3 regions of the Pseudomonas sp. TWI929 genome follow, and region 1 is predicted to be linked to each of the others. Evidence: predicted binding sites of a transcription regulator. Region 1 holds the regulator's gene; each other region holds the start of a gene.
What was found. Region 1 encodes sigma-54, which starts transcription at its own class of promoters, with help from an activator protein. Its sites were predicted from a motif close to ANTGGCATNNANNTTGCTNT; they were not measured.

Region 1 (6,191 bases):
ATCAAGGCCGGAATGCTCACGCAGCTCGGGCTTCCAGTAAGGGTTGGGCAGGCAGCGCACATCGAACACCAGGTCGGCGTCGACCGGCATGCCGCGCTTGAAGCCGAACGACTCCACCAGGAACGCAGTACCAGGCTCAGGCTGGTTAAGCAGGCGCAGCTTGACCGAATCACGCAACTGGTACAGGTTGAGGTTGGTGGTGTCGATCTTCAGGTCGGCCAGGTCGGCAATCGGCCCCAGCAGGTCGCTTTCCACGCGGATGGCTTCTGCCAGCGAGCGATCAGCATTGGTCAGCGGGTGACGCCGGCGGGTTTCCGAGAAGCGCTTGAGCAGCACGTCCTCATCGGCGTCCAGGTACAGCACGTCGCACTTGATATGCCGGGCACGTGCTTCTTCAAGCAACTCGGGGAAGCGTGTCAGGTGGCTGGGCAAGTTGCGCGCATCGATCGACACGGCGACTTTGGGCTGCAGCAATTCGGTATTGATCAGCGCATTTTCCGCCAGCTGCGGCAGCAGCCCGGCGGGCAGGTTGTCAATGCAGTAGTAACCGTTGTCTTCCAGGACATCGAGGGCGGTGCTCTTGCCGGAGCCGGACCGGCCGCTGACGATGATCAGGCGCATGTTCAGTGCTCGTTCTGTACGTCCAGGACAACCTGGAACAGGGCCTCACTGCTGGTGGCCGCACGCAGGCGATCACGGACCTCCTTGCGATCGAGCATGCTGGCGATCTGACGCAGCAGTTCCAGATGGGCATCGGTGGCGGCTTCAGGCACCAGCAGGACGAACAGCAGGTCTACTGGAGCGCCATCGATGGCGTCGTAATCGATTGGAGCCTCCAGGTGCAGCAGGGCGCTGACTGGAGCGGAACATCCTTCAAGCCGACAATGCGGGATGGCGATGCCATTGCCGAAACCGGTCGAACCGAGTTTTTCCCGGGCGACCAGTTTTTCGAAGACGTCTTGCATCTCCAGTTCTGGCACTTGTTCGGCGATGACGGTGGCGACCTTTTCCAGGGCGCGCTTCTTACTGCCGCCCGGCACGTTCACAAGGGAACGGCCGGGGGTCAGGATGGTTTCAAGTCGGATCATGGATGAGGGGGATCAGCGGGCAGCTGCACCTTGCAGCAGGCTTTGCTGTTTTTCCTTGTGTTTTTTCAGTTGGCGGTCGAGCTTGTCGGCCAAGGCGTCGATCGCTGCATACATGTCTTCGTGTTCGGCGTTGGCAACCACTTCGCCGCCGGGAATTTGCAGGGTCGCCTCGACCTTCTGCTGCAACTTCTCGACTTTCATGATGACCTGCACGTTGGTGATCTTGTCGAAGTGACTTTCCACGCGAGCGAGCTTTTCAAGCACATAATCGCGCAGTGGCTGGGTGACTTCTACATGCTGTCCACTGATATTGACTTGCATACAGCTTCTCCTTTGTTGCCCGTGCATAAAGAGGCAGGTCTTGCACCTGCCCCACAAACGCTGTGGCACATCTCAGGGGCTACATCAGTCGCTTGCGCTCGCTCGACGGTGCGATGCCGAGGGACTCGCGGTACTTGGCGACGGTGCGACGGGCTACCTGGATGCCTTGTGCCTCCAGTAAACCAGCGATCTTGCTGTCACTCAATGGCTTTTTCTGATTTTCCGCTGCAACCAGTTTTTTGATGATCGCGCGGATCGCTGTGGACGAGCATTCTCCGCCTTCGGAGGTGCTGACGTGGCTCGAGAAAAAGTATTTCAGTTCGTAGATGCCGCGTGGCGTGTGCATGTATTTCTGCGTGGTGACACGCGAAATGGTCGACTCGTGCATGCCCACCGCTTCGGCGATGTCATGCAGCACCAGCGGTTTCATTGCTTCGTCGCCATGGTCGAGGAAGCCGCGCTGGTGTTCGACGATCTGCGTGGCGACCTTCATCAGGGTTTCGTTGCGGCTTTGCAGGCTCTTGATGAACCAGCGTGCTTCCTGCAGTTGGTTGCGCATGAACGTGTTGTCGGCGCTGGTGTCGGCACGACGCACAAAACCGGCGTACTGCGGGTTGACGCGCAGGCGCGGGATGGCCTCCTGGTTCAGTTCCACCAACCAGCGGTCGCTGTCCTTGCGCACGATGACGTCGGGCACGACGTACTCGGGCTCGCTGGACTCGATCTGCGAACCGGGGCGCGGGTTGAGGCTTTGTACCAGCTCGATGACCTGGCGCAGTTCGTCTTCCTTGATTTTCATGCGCCGCATCAGTTGGCTGTAGTCGCGGCTGCCGAGCAGGTCGATGAAGTCGGTGACCAGGCGCTTGGCTTCGGTCATCCACGGGGTGCTGGCGGGCAACTGGCGCAGTTGCAGCAACAGGCATTCGCCCAGGTTGCGGGCGCCGACGCCGGCTGGCTCGAACTGCTGGATGCGGTGCAGTACCGCTTCGACCTCGTCCAGTTCGATATCCAGCTCTGGGTCGAACCCTTCGCAGATTTCCTCAAGGGTGTCTTCCAGGTAGCCCTGGCCGTTGATGCTGTCGATCAGGGTGACGGCAATCAGGCGGTCGGTGTCGGACATCGGCGCCAGGTTCAGCTGCCACAGCAGGTGGCTCTGCAGGCTCTCGCCGGCCGATGTGCGTGTGGTGAAGTCCCACTCGTCGTCATCGTTGCTCGGCAGGCTGCTGGCACTGGTCTGGTAGATGTCTTCCCAGGCGGTATCGACCGGGAGCTCGTTGGGGATGCGCTCGCTCCACTCACCGTCTTCCAGGTTGTCGGCACTGATGGTGCTTTCCTGGAAGCTGTTGTCCTGGGCTTCGGTGGCCGGCTTGTTCTCGGCGTTGTCCGCCATCGGGTCGCTGTTGTCGAAGTCGTCGCCGTCTTCCTGGCGTTCGAGCATCGGGTTCGACTCCAGCGCTTCCTGGATTTCCTGTTGGAGGTCCAGGGTGGAGAGCTGGAGCAGGCGGATGGCCTGTTGCAACTGCGGTGTCATCGTCAGTTGCTGGCCCATTTTTAGGACGAGCGATGGTTTCATGGCAGGGGCTTAATACCTTGTTCGCCGGCGCGCATGCGCCATCCACTACACGAGGGCGCCGGGGCGCCAGATCAAGCAAGTTTTATGCCTTAAATTGTAGCGTTTGCCTAGAGTACCGTTACAACTTTAACCCCGGATTCAGGGCGATTTGCCAGTACTCCAGGCGCGTACCGGGGTCAGAGCCGGAACTCATGGCCCAGGTAAACCTCTTTGACCAGTTCGTTGGCCAGGATGGTCTCGGCGTCTCCTTCGGCGATCAGCCGGCCATCATTGACGATATAGGCGGTTTCGCAAATATCCAGGGTCTCACGCACGTTGTGGTCGGTGATCAGTACACCGATGCCTTTGGCCTTGAGGTGGTGGATGATCTGCTTGATGTCGCCCACGGAAATTGGGTCGACACCGGCGAACGGTTCGTCCAGCAGGATGAACTTGGGTGCGGTTGCCAGCGCTCGGGCAATCTCGACACGGCGGCGTTCGCCACCGGACAGGCTCATGCCGAGGTTGTCGCGGATGTGGCTGATGTGGAATTCCTGCAGCAGGCTTTCCAGCTCTTTACGCCGGCCTTCGCGGTCGAGGTCCTTGCGGGTCTCGAGGATGGCCATGATGTTGTCGGCCACCGACAGCTTGCGGAAGATCGAGGCTTCCTGCGGCAGGTAGCCGATACCGGCGCGGGCACGGCCGTGCATGGGCTGGTGGCTGACATCGAGGTTGTCGATCAGCACGCGCCCCTGTTCGGCCTGCACCAGCCCGACAATCATGTAGAAGCAGGTGGTCTTGCCGGCGCCGTTGGGGCCAAGCAGGCCGACGATCTGACCGCTGTCGATCGACAGGCTGACGTCACGTACGACTTGCCGCCCCTTGTAGCTCTTGGCCAGGTGCTGGGCTTTGAGGGTTGCCATTTACTCGGCCTTCTTCTTGGGCTGGATCACCATGTCGATACGCTGACGCGGCGAGGTCACGTTGCCACCACGACCTGCGGTCGCCACCTGGGTCTGGGTGTTGTAGACGATTTTCTCGCCTTCGGTGGTGTTGCCTTCGTTCTCGACCTTGGCGCGGTCGGTGAGGATAACCAGGTCCTTCTGCGCCTGATACTGGATGGTCACGCCCCAGCCTTTCATCTTGTCTGGCTTGGCCGCGCTCTGCTGCTGCTCGAAGTAGGCCAGGTTGCCCACCGAGGTCACCACGTCGATGTCGCCGGCGGCGGAACGGGTGATGGTCACGGTGTTGCCTTTGATCATCATGGAACCTTGGGTGATGATCACGTCGCCGGTGTAGGTGGCCACGCCTTGCTTGTCGTCCAAGTGGGCATTGTCGGCCTGGATGCGGATTGGCTGGTCACGGTCGTTCGGCAGGGCGAGGGCGCTCGCGCTTCCCAGTGCTGCGCTCAGGCTGAGCAAAAGGGGGAGGGTTTTAACGAGCCTCATACTGTCCTCTTACGTTAGAGAGCAAGTCCATCTTGCCTTCTTTCAAATACGCTTTCATTCCTTTGCCCGTAGTTGTGCCACCGGCGCCGTCGATTCTAACGGCTTGCTCGGTCTGCGCATATTGCTTCTGCGGGAACACGGTCATGCGTGAACTGGTAATGATGGTTTCACGCTGTTTTTCGTCGGTGCGAGCAACCCGTACCTTGTCGATCAACTCGACCTCGGTGCCGTCCGGGTTGACCTCGGCGCGCGTGCTCTGCACGTGCCACGGGTATTCGGTGCCGCGGTACATGTGCAGGTCCGGCGTGGTCAGCAGGGTGATTTCGCTGGCCTTGAGGTGTTCGACCTTGTCGGCAGTCATTTCGTACTGCAGCTTGCCGTCGGGCAGGAACTGCACGCTATGCGCATTGATCGCGTAGTAGTCGATGGCGCTTTCGTCTACCTGGGCCACAGGTTTGTCGAGGAAGCTCTCAGGGCTGACATTCCAGTAGCCGATGGCTACCAGCAGGGCGGCAATCGCCCCGAGCAGCACGATGTTTCGGGCTTTCTTGCTGAACATGGGCAGCCTTACAGGTAGTTGGCGTTGGCAGCGTCCAGGGTGCCCTGGGCCTGCATGATCAGTTCGCAGAATTCACGGGCCGCGCCTTCGCCGCCGCGTGCCTGGGTCACGCCATGGGCGTGCTGGCGAACGAACGGCGCGGCGTTGGCTACCGCCATGCCCAAGGCCACTCGGCGGATCACCGGCAGGTCGGGCAGGTCGTCGCCCAGGTAGGCCACTTGATCATAGCTTAGGCCCAGTTCAGCGAGCAGGCCGTCAAGCACCACCAATTTGTCCTCGCGGCCCTGGTACAGGTGCGGGATGCCGAGGTTTTTCGCCCGGCGCTCGACCACCGGCGTCTTGCGCCCGCTGATGATCGCGGTGGTCACGCCCGAGGCCATGAGCATCTTAATGCCCTGGCCATCGAGTGTGTTGAAGGTCTTGAATTCGCTGCCGTCCTCGAGGAAATACAGGCGCCCATCGGTGAGCACGCCGTCCACGTCGAATACTGCCAGCTTGATGCCTTTGCCGCGTTGCATGAGGTCCTGGTTCATTGCATGGCTCCTTTACATTACGCCGGCGCGCAGCAGGTCGTGCATGTTCAGGGCGCCGGTCGGGCGGTCCTCGCGGTCCACCACCACCAGCGCGCCGATCTTGTGGTCTTCCATGATCTTCAGGGCCTCTGCGGCGAGCATATCGGCGCGGGCCGTCTTGCCGTGCACCGTCATTACCTGCTCGATCAGGGTGGTGTGCACGTCGATGTTGCGGTCCAGGCTACGGCGCAGGTCGCCGTCGGTGAAGACCCCGGCCAGTTTGCCGTCGGCTTCGACGATCACGGTCATGCCCAGGCCTTTGCTGGACATTTCCAGCAGCGCGTCCTTGAGCAAGGTGCCGCGGGGGACCTGGGGCAGCTCGTCGCCAGCGTGCATCACGTTCTCGACCTTGAGCAGCAGGCGGCGGCCAAGCGCACCACCTGGGTGCGAGAAGGCAAAGTCCTCGGCTGTGAAGCCGCGGGCCTCGAGCAGGGCGATGGCCAACGCGTCGCCCAGCACCAGCGATGCCGTGGTGGACGAGGTAGGGGCCAGGTTGAGTGGGCAGGCCTCTTGCTCGACGCGGGCGTCGAGATTGACCTCGGCGGCCTGGGCCAGGGGCGAGTCCGGGTTGCCGGTCAGGCTGATCAGCTTGATGCCGAGGCGCTTGATCAGCGGCAGCAGCGTGACGATCTCGGCGGTGCTGCCGGAGTT
Region 2 (6,191 bases), on a different contig from region 1:
CGTCGACGATCCATACGGTTTCACTTCGGCTCATGAGGCGGTGGCTCCTTGTTCCAGGGGCAGGTAGATCGAGAAAGCGGTGTGGCCTGCATGGCTTTCACACTCGATCAGGCCCTGGTGCTGGCTGATGATGTTCTGGGTAATGGCCAGGCCCAGCCCGGTACCGTCCGGGCGACCACTGACCATGGGATAGAAGAGGGTGTCCTGCAGTTCCGCCGGGATGCCCGGGCCGTTGTCGATGATCTCGACACGCGCCACCAGGCGATGACGCACATGGCCGATGGTGAACTGGCGCAGGGCCCGGCTGCGCAAGGTGATACGGCCTAGGCGCAGTTCGTTCTGCGAGCTGATCGCCTGCATGGCGTTGCGCACGATGTTGAGTACGGCCTGGATCATCTGTTCGCGGTCGATCAGCACGTCTGGCAGGCTTGGGTCGTAATCGCGCACCAAAGTGATGCAGCCTTGGCTTTCGGCCTCCACCAGGCTGCAGACCCGCTCCAGCACTTCGTGGATGTTGGTCATGGCCAGCGACGGCAGCTTGTTCGAGCCGAGCATGCGGTCGACCAGGTTGCGCAGGCGGTCGGCCTCTTCGATGATGACGTTGGTGTAGTCGCGCAGGCCTTCCTCGGGCAGTTCGCGCGCCAGCAGCTGGGCTGCGCCGCGGATACCGCCGAGCGGGTTCTTGATTTCGTGGGCCAGGCCGCGCACCAGCATCTTGGTAGTTTCCTGCTTGCTCAGCTGGGCTTCTTCCTTGGTGATGCGCAGCAGCCGGTCACGTGGGTGCACCTCCAGCAACAGCAGGGTCTGGCCCTGGTGCAGGATAGGCGTTACCGCGTAGTCGACGGTGATGGTCTGCCCGGTCAGCGAGGTGAGCTGCGCTTCACGCTTGGTGAATGGGTGCGCCTGCTCGACCGCCTGGCGCAGCGAGCTGAGCGCTTCGGTCGACTCGGTGAACAGTTCACTGATGAACTGCCCATGGCTGCGCTGGCCACTGACGGCCAGCAGCATTTCCGCGGCCGGGTTCATGTACTCCAGGCGCAGCTCTGCGTTGAGCAACAACGTGGCGGTGGTCAGGTTGTCCAGGAGCAGACGGTGCTGTGCATCGCTGATGGTCATAAGGCGTCGTTGACCTCTTTTGGCGCTTGCCTGGCACTGCTTTGGCCAGGGCCGGACGCGGGTGGGTCCGCTGGTGCGAGACTCTCTACCTCAAGAAAATGCAAGAAACAAACCAAAGCTCCGAAAAGAAGCGGGATTGGCCGATAAAGGCCTGAGTCTGCGCAAATTCGGAACATAAACTCTGGATGAATCGTTTCACTTGAACCAGATTGGGGAGCAAATGGGGGCACGACGTTCAGCTGTGCACCAAGATAGAGCATAGCGTGGCAGTTGAGGTTACTGTGGCCGCTATGTGGAGCAGAAACGAAAACGGCCTCCCGAAGGAGGCCGTCTCGTCTTGATCATGTCAGCGGCGCGAGGCGCCGATCAGATCAGCAGCTGTAGTACAGCTCGTATTCCAGCGGGTGCACGAAGGTACGGACCTTGATCTCTTCTTCGCTCTTCAGTTCGATGAAGGCATCGATGAAGTCGTCGGAGAACACGCCGCCCTTGGTCAGGAACGCACGGCCTTTGTCCAGCTCTTCCAGAGCTTCTTTCAGGCTGCCGCACACTTGCGGGATGTCCTTGGCCTCTTCTGGTGGCAGGTCGTACAGGTTCTTGTCGGCAGCATCGCCAGGGTGGATCTTGTTCTGGATGCCGTCCAGGCCAGCCATCAGCAGGGCCGCGAAGGCCAGGTACGGGTTGGCCGATGGGTCTGGGAAGCGTGCTTCGATACGGCGGGCTTTCGGGCTGCCGACGTAAGGAATACGGATCGAGGCGGAACGGTTGCGAGCCGAGTAGGCCAGCATTACCGGGGCTTCGAAGCCTGGGACCAGACGCTTGTACGAGTTGGTCGACGGGTTGGTGAAGCCGTTCAGGGCCTTACCGTGCTTGATGATACCGCCGATGAAGTACAGGGCGGTGTCGGACAGGCCGGCATAGCCTTCACCCGAGAAGGTGTTCTTGCCGTCTTTCCAGATCGACATGTGCACGTGCATGCCCGAACCGTTGTCGCCGTACAGAGGCTTCGGCATGAAGGTGGCGGTACGGCCGTAGGCGTCGGCAACGTTGTGCACGACGTATTTCAGGGCCTGTACTTCGTCAGCTTTCTTCACCAGGGTGTTGAACTTGACGCCGATTTCGTTCTGGCCGGCAGTCGCCACTTCGTGGTGGTGAACTTCAACGGTCTGGCCCATTTCTTCCAGAGCGTTGCACATGGCAGTACGGATTTCGTGGTCGTGGTCGAACGGCGGAACCGGGAAGTAGCCGCCTTTCACGCCTGGACGGTGGCCTTTGTTGCCGCCTTCCACGTCAGCGTCGGTCATCCACGAGCCTTGCTCGGAGAAGATCTTGAACATCGAGCCGGAGATGTCCGACTTGAACTTCACTTCGTCGAAGATGAAGAACTCAGGCTCTGGGCCGGCGAATACGGTGTCACCGATACCGGTGCTCTTCAGGTACTCTTCGGCGCGCTTGGCGATGGCGCGTGGGTCGCGATCGTAGCCCTGCATGCTCGACGGGTCGACGATGTCGCAGGTGATGATCAGGGTTGGCTCTTCGGTGAACGGGTCCAGTACGGCGGTGTCGTCGACCGGCATCAGGATCATGTCGGAAGCTTCGATGCCTTTCCAGCCAGCGATGGAGGAACCGTCGAACATCTTGCCGACTTCGAAGAAGTCTTCGTCCAGAGCGTCACGCGACGGCATGGTCACGTGGTGCTGAATGCCTTTGGTGTCCGTGAAACGCAGATCAATCCACTTGACGTCATGATCTTTGATGAGTTGAACCGACTTCGACATGTTGTCCTCCGGATGGTCTAGAGCGCGGTGGGCCGCTGCCCTGGAAAAAGGGTGTTGCCGGGCGCGGATAGTCGGCCAAGCTTACCTGCCTCACAAGGGAGCAAATTGCATGCCAGTGCCCGAAAATGGCGAGCGCGGGATAAAAGGGGGCGTTTGCGGGCATTTTGCGCTGGGCTATGCGGGAAAAATGCACCCTTAAGATGCGAATTTTGGTATCAGTGCACCGCTATGGTGCACGGCTTGAGTGGTGTGCTTTTTTTGAGGGCCTCTTCGCGGGTGAACCCGCTCCCACAGGAATTACACCCCTTCGAAATCTGTGCGGTCACTGTGGGAGCGGGTTCACCCGCGAAAGGGCCGGAACAGGCGGTACAAAAACCGGCCCCTGCATTTATCTGAAAGCTTCTGATCAAAAGTTGGTCAAATCCTGAGCAATTTCCGCTATAATTCGCGCCCCTCATTTTCGGCAGGCCCTGCGCGCGCTGTTAACCAATGAAACTTATCGTCAAAGTCTTCCCAGAAATCACCATCAAGAGCCGGCCGGTGCGCAAGCGCTTCATCCGCCAGCTCGGCAAGAACATCCGCAACGTGCTCAAGGACCTCGACCCTGAGCTCGCGGTCGATGGTGTCTGGGACAATCTCGAAGTGGTCACCCGCGTCGAAGACGAAAAAGTCCAGCGCGAAATGATCGAGCGCCTCACCTGCACGCCGGGTATCACCCACTTCCTGCAGGTAGAGGAATACCCGCTGGGCGACTTCGACGACATCGTCGCCAAGTGCAAGCACCACTTCGGCCACTTGCTGGCCGGCAAGCGCTTCTCGGTGCGCTGCAAACGCGGCGGCCACCACGACTTCACCTCGATGGACGTCGACCGCTACGTCGGCAGCCAGCTGCGCCAGCAGTGCGGCGCCGCCGGCATCGATCTGAAGACGCCTGAAGTCGTGGTGCGCATGGAAATCCGCGACCAGCGCCTGTACGTGATTCACAACCAGCACAACGGCATCGGCGGCTACCCGCTGGGTGCCCTGGAGCAGACCCTGGTGCTGATGTCCGGTGGCTTCGACTCCACCGTGGCGGCCTACCAGATGATGCGCCGCGGCCTGATGACCCACTTCTGCTTCTTCAACCTTGGCGGCCGTGCCCACGAGCTGGGCGTGATGGAAGTGGCCCACTACCTGTGGAAAAAGTACGGCAGCAGCCAGCGCGTGCTGTTCATCAGCGTGCCGTTCGAAGAAGTGGTCGGCGAGATCCTCAACAAGGTCGACAACAGCTACATGGGCGTGACCCTCAAGCGCATGATGCTGCGCGGTGCCGCGCACATGGCCGACCGCCTGCAGATTGACGCGCTGGTAACCGGCGAGGCGATTTCCCAGGTGTCCAGCCAGACCCTGCCGAACCTGTCGATCATCGACTCGGCCACCGACAAGCTGGTATTGCGCCCGCTGCTGGCCAGCCACAAGCAGGACATCATCGACCAGGCCACCGAAATCGGCACCGCCGATTTCGCCAAGCACATGCCAGAATACTGCGGCGTGATCTCGGTAAACCCGACCACCCACGCCAAGCGTCACCGCATGGAGCATGAAGAGAAGCAGTTCGACATGGCCGTGCTGGAGCGCGCCCTGGAACGTGCCAAGTTCATTTCCATCGACCATGTGATCGATGAGTTGGGCAAGGACATCGAGATCGAGGAAGTGGCCGAGGCGTTGCCAGGCCAGATCGTCATCGACATTCGTCACCCCGATGCCCAGGAAGACGAACCTCTGGTGCTGGAAGGTATCGAAATCCAGGCCATGCCGTTCTACGCGATCAACAGCAAGTTCAAGCACCTGGACCCAACGCGCCAGTACTTGCTGTATTGCGACAAAGGTGTGATGAGCCGTTTGCACGCACACCACCTGCTCAGTGAGGGACATGCCAATGTGCGTGTTTATCGTCCGACATAAGACGCCGGGGCTGTATGGCGGCAGTATCCGCCATCGCCCTCCCGACCGCCGGGCCCGCTGAGCCTTAAACAGTACATATTGGCCGCCTACACTGGGCGGCAACCGAATCCTCTGATCGAGATACACTTGTGATCGAAAATCTGCGTAACATCGCCATCATCGCCCACGTTGACCATGGTAAAACCACCCTGGTCGACAAACTCCTGCGTCAGTCCGGCACCCTGGAGCGTAACGAGCTCAACGACGAGCGCGTCATGGACTCCAACGACCAGGAAAAAGAGCGCGGTATTACCATTCTGGCGAAAAACACCGCCATCAACTGGAACGGCTACCACATCAACATCGTCGACACCCCCGGCCACGCCGACTTCGGTGGCGAAGTTGAGCGTGTAATGTCGATGGTCGACTCCGTGCTGCTGCTGGTCGACGCCCAGGACGGCCCGATGCCGCAAACCCGCTTCGTGACCAAGAAGGCGTTCGAAGCCGGCCTGAAGCCAATCGTCGTGATCAACAAGGTTGACCGCCCGGGCGCGCGTCCTGACTGGGTTCTGGACCAGATCTTCGACCTGTTCGACAACCTCGGTGCCACCGACGAACAGCTGGACTTCAAAGTCGTCTACGCCTCGGCCCTGAACGGCATTGCCGGTCTGGACCACACCGAGATGGGCGAAGACATGACCGCGCTGTACCAGTCGATCGTCGACAACGTACCAGCACCGTCTGTTGACCGTGACGGCCCGTTCCAGATGCAGATCTCTGCACTGGACTACAACAGCTTCCTCGGTGTTATCGGCGTTGGCCGTATCGCCCGTGGTCGCGTGAAGCCGAACACCCCGGTTGTCGCCATCGACACCAACGGCAAGAAGCGTAACGGCCGTATCCTGAAGCTGATGGGCCACCACGGCCTGCACCGTGTAGACGTCGAAGAAGCCCAGGCTGGCGACATCGTCTGCATCAGCGGTTTCGACGAGCTGTTCATCTCCGACACCCTGTGCGCCCCGGACGCGGTCGAGGCGATGAAGCCGCTGACCGTTGACGAGCCAACCGTTTCGATGACCTTCCAGGTCAACGACTCGCCGTTCTGCGGCAAGGAAGGCAAGTTCGTCACCAGCCGTAACATCAAGGACCGTCTGGACAAAGAGCTGCTGTACAACGTAGCCCTGCGCGTTCAGGAAACCGATTCCCCTGACAAGTTCAAGGTATCGGGCCGTGGCGAGCTGCACCTGTCGGTACTGATCGAAACCATGCGTCGTGAAGGCTTCGAGATGGCTGTAGGCCGTCCTGAAGTGATCATCCGCGAAGTCGACGGCGTCAAGCAGGAGCCGTTCGAGAACGTCACCATCGACATCCCTG
Region 3 (6,191 bases), on a different contig from region 1:
AGGAGGGCGCCCACTGCGCCGAGCTGCCCTATGCTGTGCTGGCCCTCGGCGACTCCAGTTACGACCAGTTCTGCGGTTTTGGCCGCAAGCTCGACCAGCGCCTGGCCGAGCTGGGTGGCCGGCGCCTGCTGCAGCGGGTGGATTGCGAACCGGACTTCGACGACGCCTTCGCCGCCTGGCTCGACGCGCTGCTGCCCACCCTGGGCAGCGCCGATGCGCCGCTGCCGCTCAGCGAGCCGGCACCTGTGGCGGCCTACAGCAAGCAGCAACCCTGGGCCGCTACCTTGCTGGAGAACCGCCTGCTCAACGGCCCGGGTGCCAGCAAGGAAACCCGCCAGCTGGTCTTCGACCTGAGCGGCAGCGGCTTTACCTATGCCGCCGGTGATGCCCTGGGCGTGTGGTCGCGCAACTGCCCGGCGCTGGTCGACGAACTGCTGGCGCTGATGCAGCTCGATGGCCTGGCCATGGTAGAGCTGAAAGGCCAGCCCGCCATGCCGCTGGCCGAAGCCCTGCAAACCCACCTGGAAATCGCCAAGGTTACCGCGCAGCAGTTGCAGGCATTTGCCGACAATGCCCCGGGCCTGCAACGCCTGCTGCAGCCCGAGTGCAAGGCCGAACTGCAGGACTGGTTGTGGGGCCGGCAGCTGGTCGATGTGTTGCGCGCGTTCCCCCAGCAGTTGCCGCTGGCCAGCTGGCTGGAGCTGCTCAAACCGTTGCAGCCGCGCCTCTACTCGATCAGTTCCAGCCCGCTGGCACACCCGGACCAGGTGCATCTGACCGTATCGACGGTGCGCTATGGCGAACGTAAAGGTGTGTGCTCAAGCTTCCTTGCCGACCGTGTGCAGGCGTTTAAGGTGGCGATCTTCCCGCAGGTGTCGAAGCACTTCCGCCTGCCCGAGGACGACAGCGTGCCGGTGATCATGGTCGGCCCCGGCACCGGCATTGCGCCGTTCCGTGCCTTCCTCGAAGAGCGTGAAGCACGGGGGGCAAAAGGGGGTAACTGGCTGTTCTTTGGCGAGCAGTACGCGGCCAGCGATTTCTATTACCAGGACCAACTGCAGGCCTGGCAGGCAGCAGGGCACTTGCGGCTGGATACAGCGTTTTCGCGGGACCAGGCCGAAAAGGTTTATGTGCAGCACCGCATGCTCGAACAGGGCGCGCAGCTGTGGCAGTGGCTGGAGGCGGGCGCTTACTTCTATGTGTGTGGTGATGCTCAGCGCATGGCCAAGGATGTGGATGCGGCGTTGCGGGCGATCGTGGCCGAGCATGGCTGTATGGATGCGGCGGCTGCGGCGGCCTATGTCGAAGGCTTGGGCAAAGCCAGGCGCTATCGGCGGGATGTGTACTGAGTGCACCGGGATGGGTTGATGTGCACTGTGAATGTGCATTGTCTGTGCCGGCCTCTTCGCGGGTAAACCCGCTCCCACAGGTACTGTGCAAGTCTGGAAACCTGTGGAAATCCCTGTAGGAGCGGGTTTACCCGCGAAGAGGCCGGTACAGGCAACCCAATTGGCACAGTCCCTGCTTTACCCCAGATACAACAAAGCCCACTGATCAACGGCGATCAACCCGGGCCCCCTACCGTGATGAATACAGGCAAAGGCGCCTGGAGCTTCGGCTCCAGGCGCTTTTTTTTTGATCGAGGATCGGCTTATGTAGGCAACAGCGAGCAGCGGGCAACGAGAGCGACTGGTCATCGTCGGCAACGGCATGGTCGGCCACCATTGCGTCGAACAACTGGTCAGCCGCGGCGCCCTGCAGCGCTTCGACGTGCGGGTGTTCGGCGAAGAGCGCCAACGCGCCTACGACCGTGTGCACCTGTCCGAATACTTCGGCGGCAGCTGTGCCGAAACCCTGGCCCTGTGCGAACACGGTTTCTACAACGCCAACGGCGTGCACCTGCACCTCGGCGAAGCGGTGCTGGAAATCGATCGCGAACGTTGCGAGGTGGTCACCGCCGAGGGCCGCTACGGCTATGACCAACTGGTGCTGGCCACCGGATCGTACCCCTTCGTGCCGCCGATCGAAGGCTCCAGCGGCAATGCCCGCCTGGTTTATCGCACCCTCGACGATCTCGATGGCATTCGTGCTGCCGCAGCCAATGCCCGCCGTGGCGTGGTGGTGGGCGGTGGCCTGCTCGGCCTGGAAGCGGCCAACGCCCTCAAGTCGCTGGGCCTGGAAGCCCACGTGGTGGAATTCGCCCCACGGTTGATGCCGGTCCAGTTGGACGGCGAGGGCGGTGCCGCGCTCAAGGCGCAGATCGAAGCCTTGGGCGTGGGCGTGCACTTGTCGCGCGCCACTCAGTCGATCAGCGCCGGTGAAGCCTACCGCTACCGCATGAACTTCGATGGCGGCGAGCACCTGGAAACCGACCTCATCGTGTTCTCCGCCGGTATCCGCCCGCAGGATGCCCTGGGCCGTGCCAGCGGCCTGGACATCGCTGCACGTGGCGGTGTGGTGATCGACAACCACTGCCGCAGCAGCGACCCACGCATCTTCGCCATCGGCGAGTGCGCATCGTGGAACGGCAGCGTGTTCGGCCTGGTCGCCCCGGGCTACAGCATGGCGCGTAACCTGGCGGCGTTGCTGATGGGCGAGGCGGCGGTGGCCTTCACTGGCGCCGACATGTCGACCAAGCTCAAGCTGCTGGGCGTGGATGTCGGCTCGATTGGCGATGCCCACGGTGCCACCCCAGGCTCACGCAGCTACCGCTTCATCGACGAGGCCAACAGTGCTTACCGCCGACTGGTGGTGGATGCCAGCGGCAAGCACGTGCTCGGCGCGGTGCTGGTCGGCGACAACAGCTACTACGACACCTTGCTGCAGTATGCCCAGAACGGCATCGCCCTGCCGGCCGACCCGGCGGCGTTGATCTTGCCGCAAAGTGGCGGTGCGCCGGCCCTGGGCGCCGACGCGCTGCCCGACAGCGCGACCATCTGCTCCTGCCACAACGTCAGCAAGGGCGCGGTCTGCGCCGCCATCGACAGTGGCTGCAGCGACCTCGCCGCCGTCAAGGGCTGCACCAAGGCCGCCACCGGCTGCGGCGGTTGTGCAGCCTTGCTCAAGCAGGTGTTCGAGCATGAGCTGACTGCCCGCGGCGTGGCAGTGGACAAGAGCCTGTGCGAGCACTTCGCCTACACCCGTCAGGAGCTGTACGGGCTGGTGCGGGTGGAGGGCATCCGCACCTTCAGCGAACTGCTTGAACGCCATGGCAAGGGCCACGTTGGCTGCGACATCTGCAAGCCGGCGGTGGGCAACATTCTTGCCTCGTGCTGGAACCAGCCAATCATGGACCCGGCGCTGGTACCGCTGCAGGACACCAACGACACCTTCATGGCCAACATGCAGAAAAACGGCACCTACTCGGTGGTACCGCGCATCCCGGGTGGTGAAATCACCCCCGACAAGCTCATCGTCATCGGCCAGGTAGCCAAGAAGTACGACCTGTACACCAAGATCACCGGTGGCCAGCGCATCGACCTGTTTGGCGCCCAGCTGCACGAGCTGCCGCTGATCTGGGGCGAGCTGATCGAGGCCGGCTTCGAAACTGGCCACGCCTACGGCAAGTCGACCCGCACGGTGAAGTCGTGCGTCGGCAGCACCTGGTGCCGTTATGGCGTGCAGGACAGCGTGGGCATGGCCCTGCGCCTGGAAGACCGCTACAAGGGCCTGCGCAGCCCGCACAAGCTCAAGTTCGCCGTGTCTGGCTGCACCCGCGAATGTGCCGAGGCGCAGAGCAAGGACATCGGCGTGATCGCTACCGACAAAGGCTGGAACCTCTACGTGTGCGGCAACGGCGGCATGCGCCCGCGGCATGCCGAGCTGTTCGCCACCGACCTCGACGACGAAACCCTGGTGCGCCTGATCGACCGCGTGCTGATGTTCTACATCCGCACCGCCGACAAGTTGCAGCGCACGTCGGTGTGGCGCGAGAACCTGGAGGGCGGGCTGGACTACCTGAAACAGGTGATCATCGACGACAGCCTGGGCCTCGCCAGCGAGCTGGAAGCGCAGATGCAGCATGTGGTCGACCAGTATGAATGCGAGTGGGCCAACGCCCTCAATGACCCCGAGAAGCTCAAGCGCTTCCGTACTTTCGTCAACGACCAGCGCGCCGACCCGGACGTGCACTTCGTGCGCGAACGCGAGCAACGCCGGCCTGTTGCACCGCTGCACCTGATCCCCACTGTCGAGGAGGCTATCTGATGAACCTGTCCAATGCTGCTGTGAAAACCCAAGTGAACTGGCAGGCGGTATGCCAGGCGCAAGACCTGGTGGCCGACTCCGGGGTGGTGGTGTGGCTCGACGGTGCCCAGGTGGCACTGTTCTACCTGCCGGGGCAGGCCCAGCCGCTGTACGCGGTGGACAACCGCGACCCACGCTCCGGCGCCAATATCATCGGCCGCGGGCTGGTGGGCAGTGTGCAGGGCGAGCTGGTGGTGGCGGCGCCGTTGTACAAGCAGCATTTCAGCCTGCAGAGCGGAGAGTGCCTGGAGGATGGTGGGCAGCGTTTGCGGGTGTGGCCGGTGCGGTTGAATGGTGAGGCGGTAGAACTGGCAGTGGCCTGATATTCATCTGCTGCTTGCACGGGCCTCTTCGCGGGTAAACCCGCTCCTACAGGGCCTGGAAGGTTGTGCGGGTTCCTGTGGGAGCGGGTTCACCCGCGAAGAGGCCCGTGCAGGTTATCTGCAAGCGGCATTGCGGTAAGCTTGCTGCATGAACTTAGACACCCGCATCAAGTACCGCCACCTGCTGTGCTTCCTGGAGATTGCCCGGCAGGGCAGCCTGGCCAGGGCTGCCGACATTCTGGCGATCAGCCAGCCGGCCATCTCCAAGACCCTCAAGGAACTCGAAGACCTGCTGGAAACGCGGCTGTTCGCGCGCAGCCATCAGGGCGTCGAACTGACCCCGGCCGGGGCGCGTTTCATGCGCTATGCCGGGCCCAGCGTGCAGGCCCTGCGCGACGGCGTCAGCAGCCTGCGTGGCGAAGCACGGGCGCCGTCGCAGGTGCGCATCGGCGTGCTGTCCACGGTCGAAGGCCTGCTCATGCCTGAAGTGCTGTGCCGCCTGCACCAGCGGCATGAGGCGCTGCTGATCAGTGTGGTCACCGGGGTCAGCGCCCAGCTGCTCGGCCAGTTGCACCTGGGCGAGCTGGAACTGGTGGTCGGGCGCATGACCGACAGCCCGCAGATCCAGGGCCTGTCGTTCGAGCACTTGTACAGCGAATCGATGAGCCTGGTGGTGCGGCCGGGCCACCCGCTGCTGGCCAGCACGCCGGTGGAGCGTGCCCAGGTGGGGCATTACCCGCTGGTATTGCCGCCTGCGGGCACCACCATTCGCCAGCATGCCGACAGCCTGTTCGTGCAATGCGGCATCCAGATGCCGGCGCAACGCCTGGAAACCCTGTCCCTGGCCTTGAGCCGCCGCTACCTGCTGGGCAGCGATGCGGTATGGGTGGCGCCGCGCGATGCGGTGTTGCTCGACCTGCGCCGTGGCGAACTGGTCGAGCTCGACCTGGGGGTGCGCGAGCCGGGTGGTTCGGTTGGCATTTGCCGTAATGCCGCCTTGGCGCAAAGCCTGCCGGGGCAGTGGGTGTGCGAGGTGCTGCGCGAGGTGGCAGGGGAGTACCGTGAGGGCAACTACCCTTGAATGCAGGTTTGCCGGCGATAGGGCCGATGCAGGTTGCTCAGAATCCAGCGAAATAAATCCCCGGCAAAACCGCGCAAAAGTGGCACAACGGGTCAATACTGGCCAGTGGCTGCAATCCCTTGGATGAATAACCGTTTAACTACTGAACTTCCTTATCAAAACCCGCTCCTATGCCGGTAGCCATTGGTCATGGCCGCCTGCTAAGCTCGCGGCTTTACCCTGATTGCCCTTATGGCGCATGAACAAGGAAATAGCATGAAACAGCATCGTTTGGCGGCTGCGGTTGCCCTGGTAGGCCTGGTACTGGCTGGCTGTGATCAACAAGCCAGCAGCCCCGAGCTGAAGACTCCGGCACAGAAAGCCTCCTACGGTATCGGCCTGAACATGGGCAAGAGCCTGGCTCAGGAAGGCATGGAAGACCTTGATTCGAAAGCAGTCGCCCTCGGCATCGAAGACGCCGTTGGCAAGAAAGAGCAGCGCATCAAGGACGAAGAGCTGGTAGAAGCCTTCACCTCGCTGCAGAAGCGTGCCGAAGAGCGCCT

Region 2: glnA (type I glutamate--ammonia ligase) is a predicted target of sigma-54. The motif match lies at 2,992-3,011, and genes of this name have one in related genera.
Region 3: nirB (nitrite reductase large subunit NirB) is a predicted target of sigma-54. The motif match lies at 1,509-1,528, and genes of this name have one in related genera.

The regions. Positions count from the first base shown of each region.
Region 1 is NZ_JBDJLK010000038.1:29,406-35,596, forward strand. It holds gene rapZ (RNase adapter RapZ) at 1-621, opposite strand, end outside; gene ptsN (PTS IIA-like nitrogen regulatory protein PtsN) at 624-1,088, opposite strand; gene raiA (ribosome-associated translation inhibitor RaiA) at 1,101-1,409, opposite strand; gene ABE456_RS16605 (RNA polymerase factor sigma-54) at 1,489-2,982, opposite strand; gene lptB (LPS export ABC transporter ATP-binding protein) at 3,159-3,884, opposite strand; gene lptA (lipopolysaccharide transport periplasmic protein LptA) at 3,885-4,409, opposite strand; gene lptC (LPS export ABC transporter periplasmic protein LptC) at 4,396-4,968, opposite strand; gene ABE456_RS16625 (HAD family hydrolase) at 4,977-5,501, opposite strand; gene ABE456_RS16630 (KpsF/GutQ family sugar-phosphate isomerase) at 5,514-6,191, opposite strand, start outside.
Region 2 is NZ_JBDJLK010000045.1:3,789-9,979, reverse strand. It holds gene ntrC (nitrogen regulation protein NR(I)) at 1-34, opposite strand, end outside; gene glnL (nitrogen regulation protein NR(II)) at 31-1,116, opposite strand; gene glnA (type I glutamate--ammonia ligase) at 1,488-2,894, opposite strand; gene thiI (tRNA uracil 4-sulfurtransferase ThiI) at 3,384-4,838, shown strand; gene typA (translational GTPase TypA) at 4,967-6,191, shown strand, end outside.
Region 3 is NZ_JBDJLK010000124.1:2,895-9,085, forward strand. It holds gene ABE456_RS26910 (bifunctional nitrate reductase/sulfite reductase flavoprotein subunit alpha) at 1-1,349, shown strand, start outside; gene nirB (nitrite reductase large subunit NirB) at 1,690-4,206, shown strand; gene nirD (nitrite reductase small subunit NirD) at 4,206-4,568, shown strand; gene pcaQ (pca operon transcription factor PcaQ) at 4,717-5,649, shown strand; gene ABE456_RS26930 (FKBP-type peptidyl-prolyl cis-trans isomerase) at 5,905-6,191, shown strand, end outside.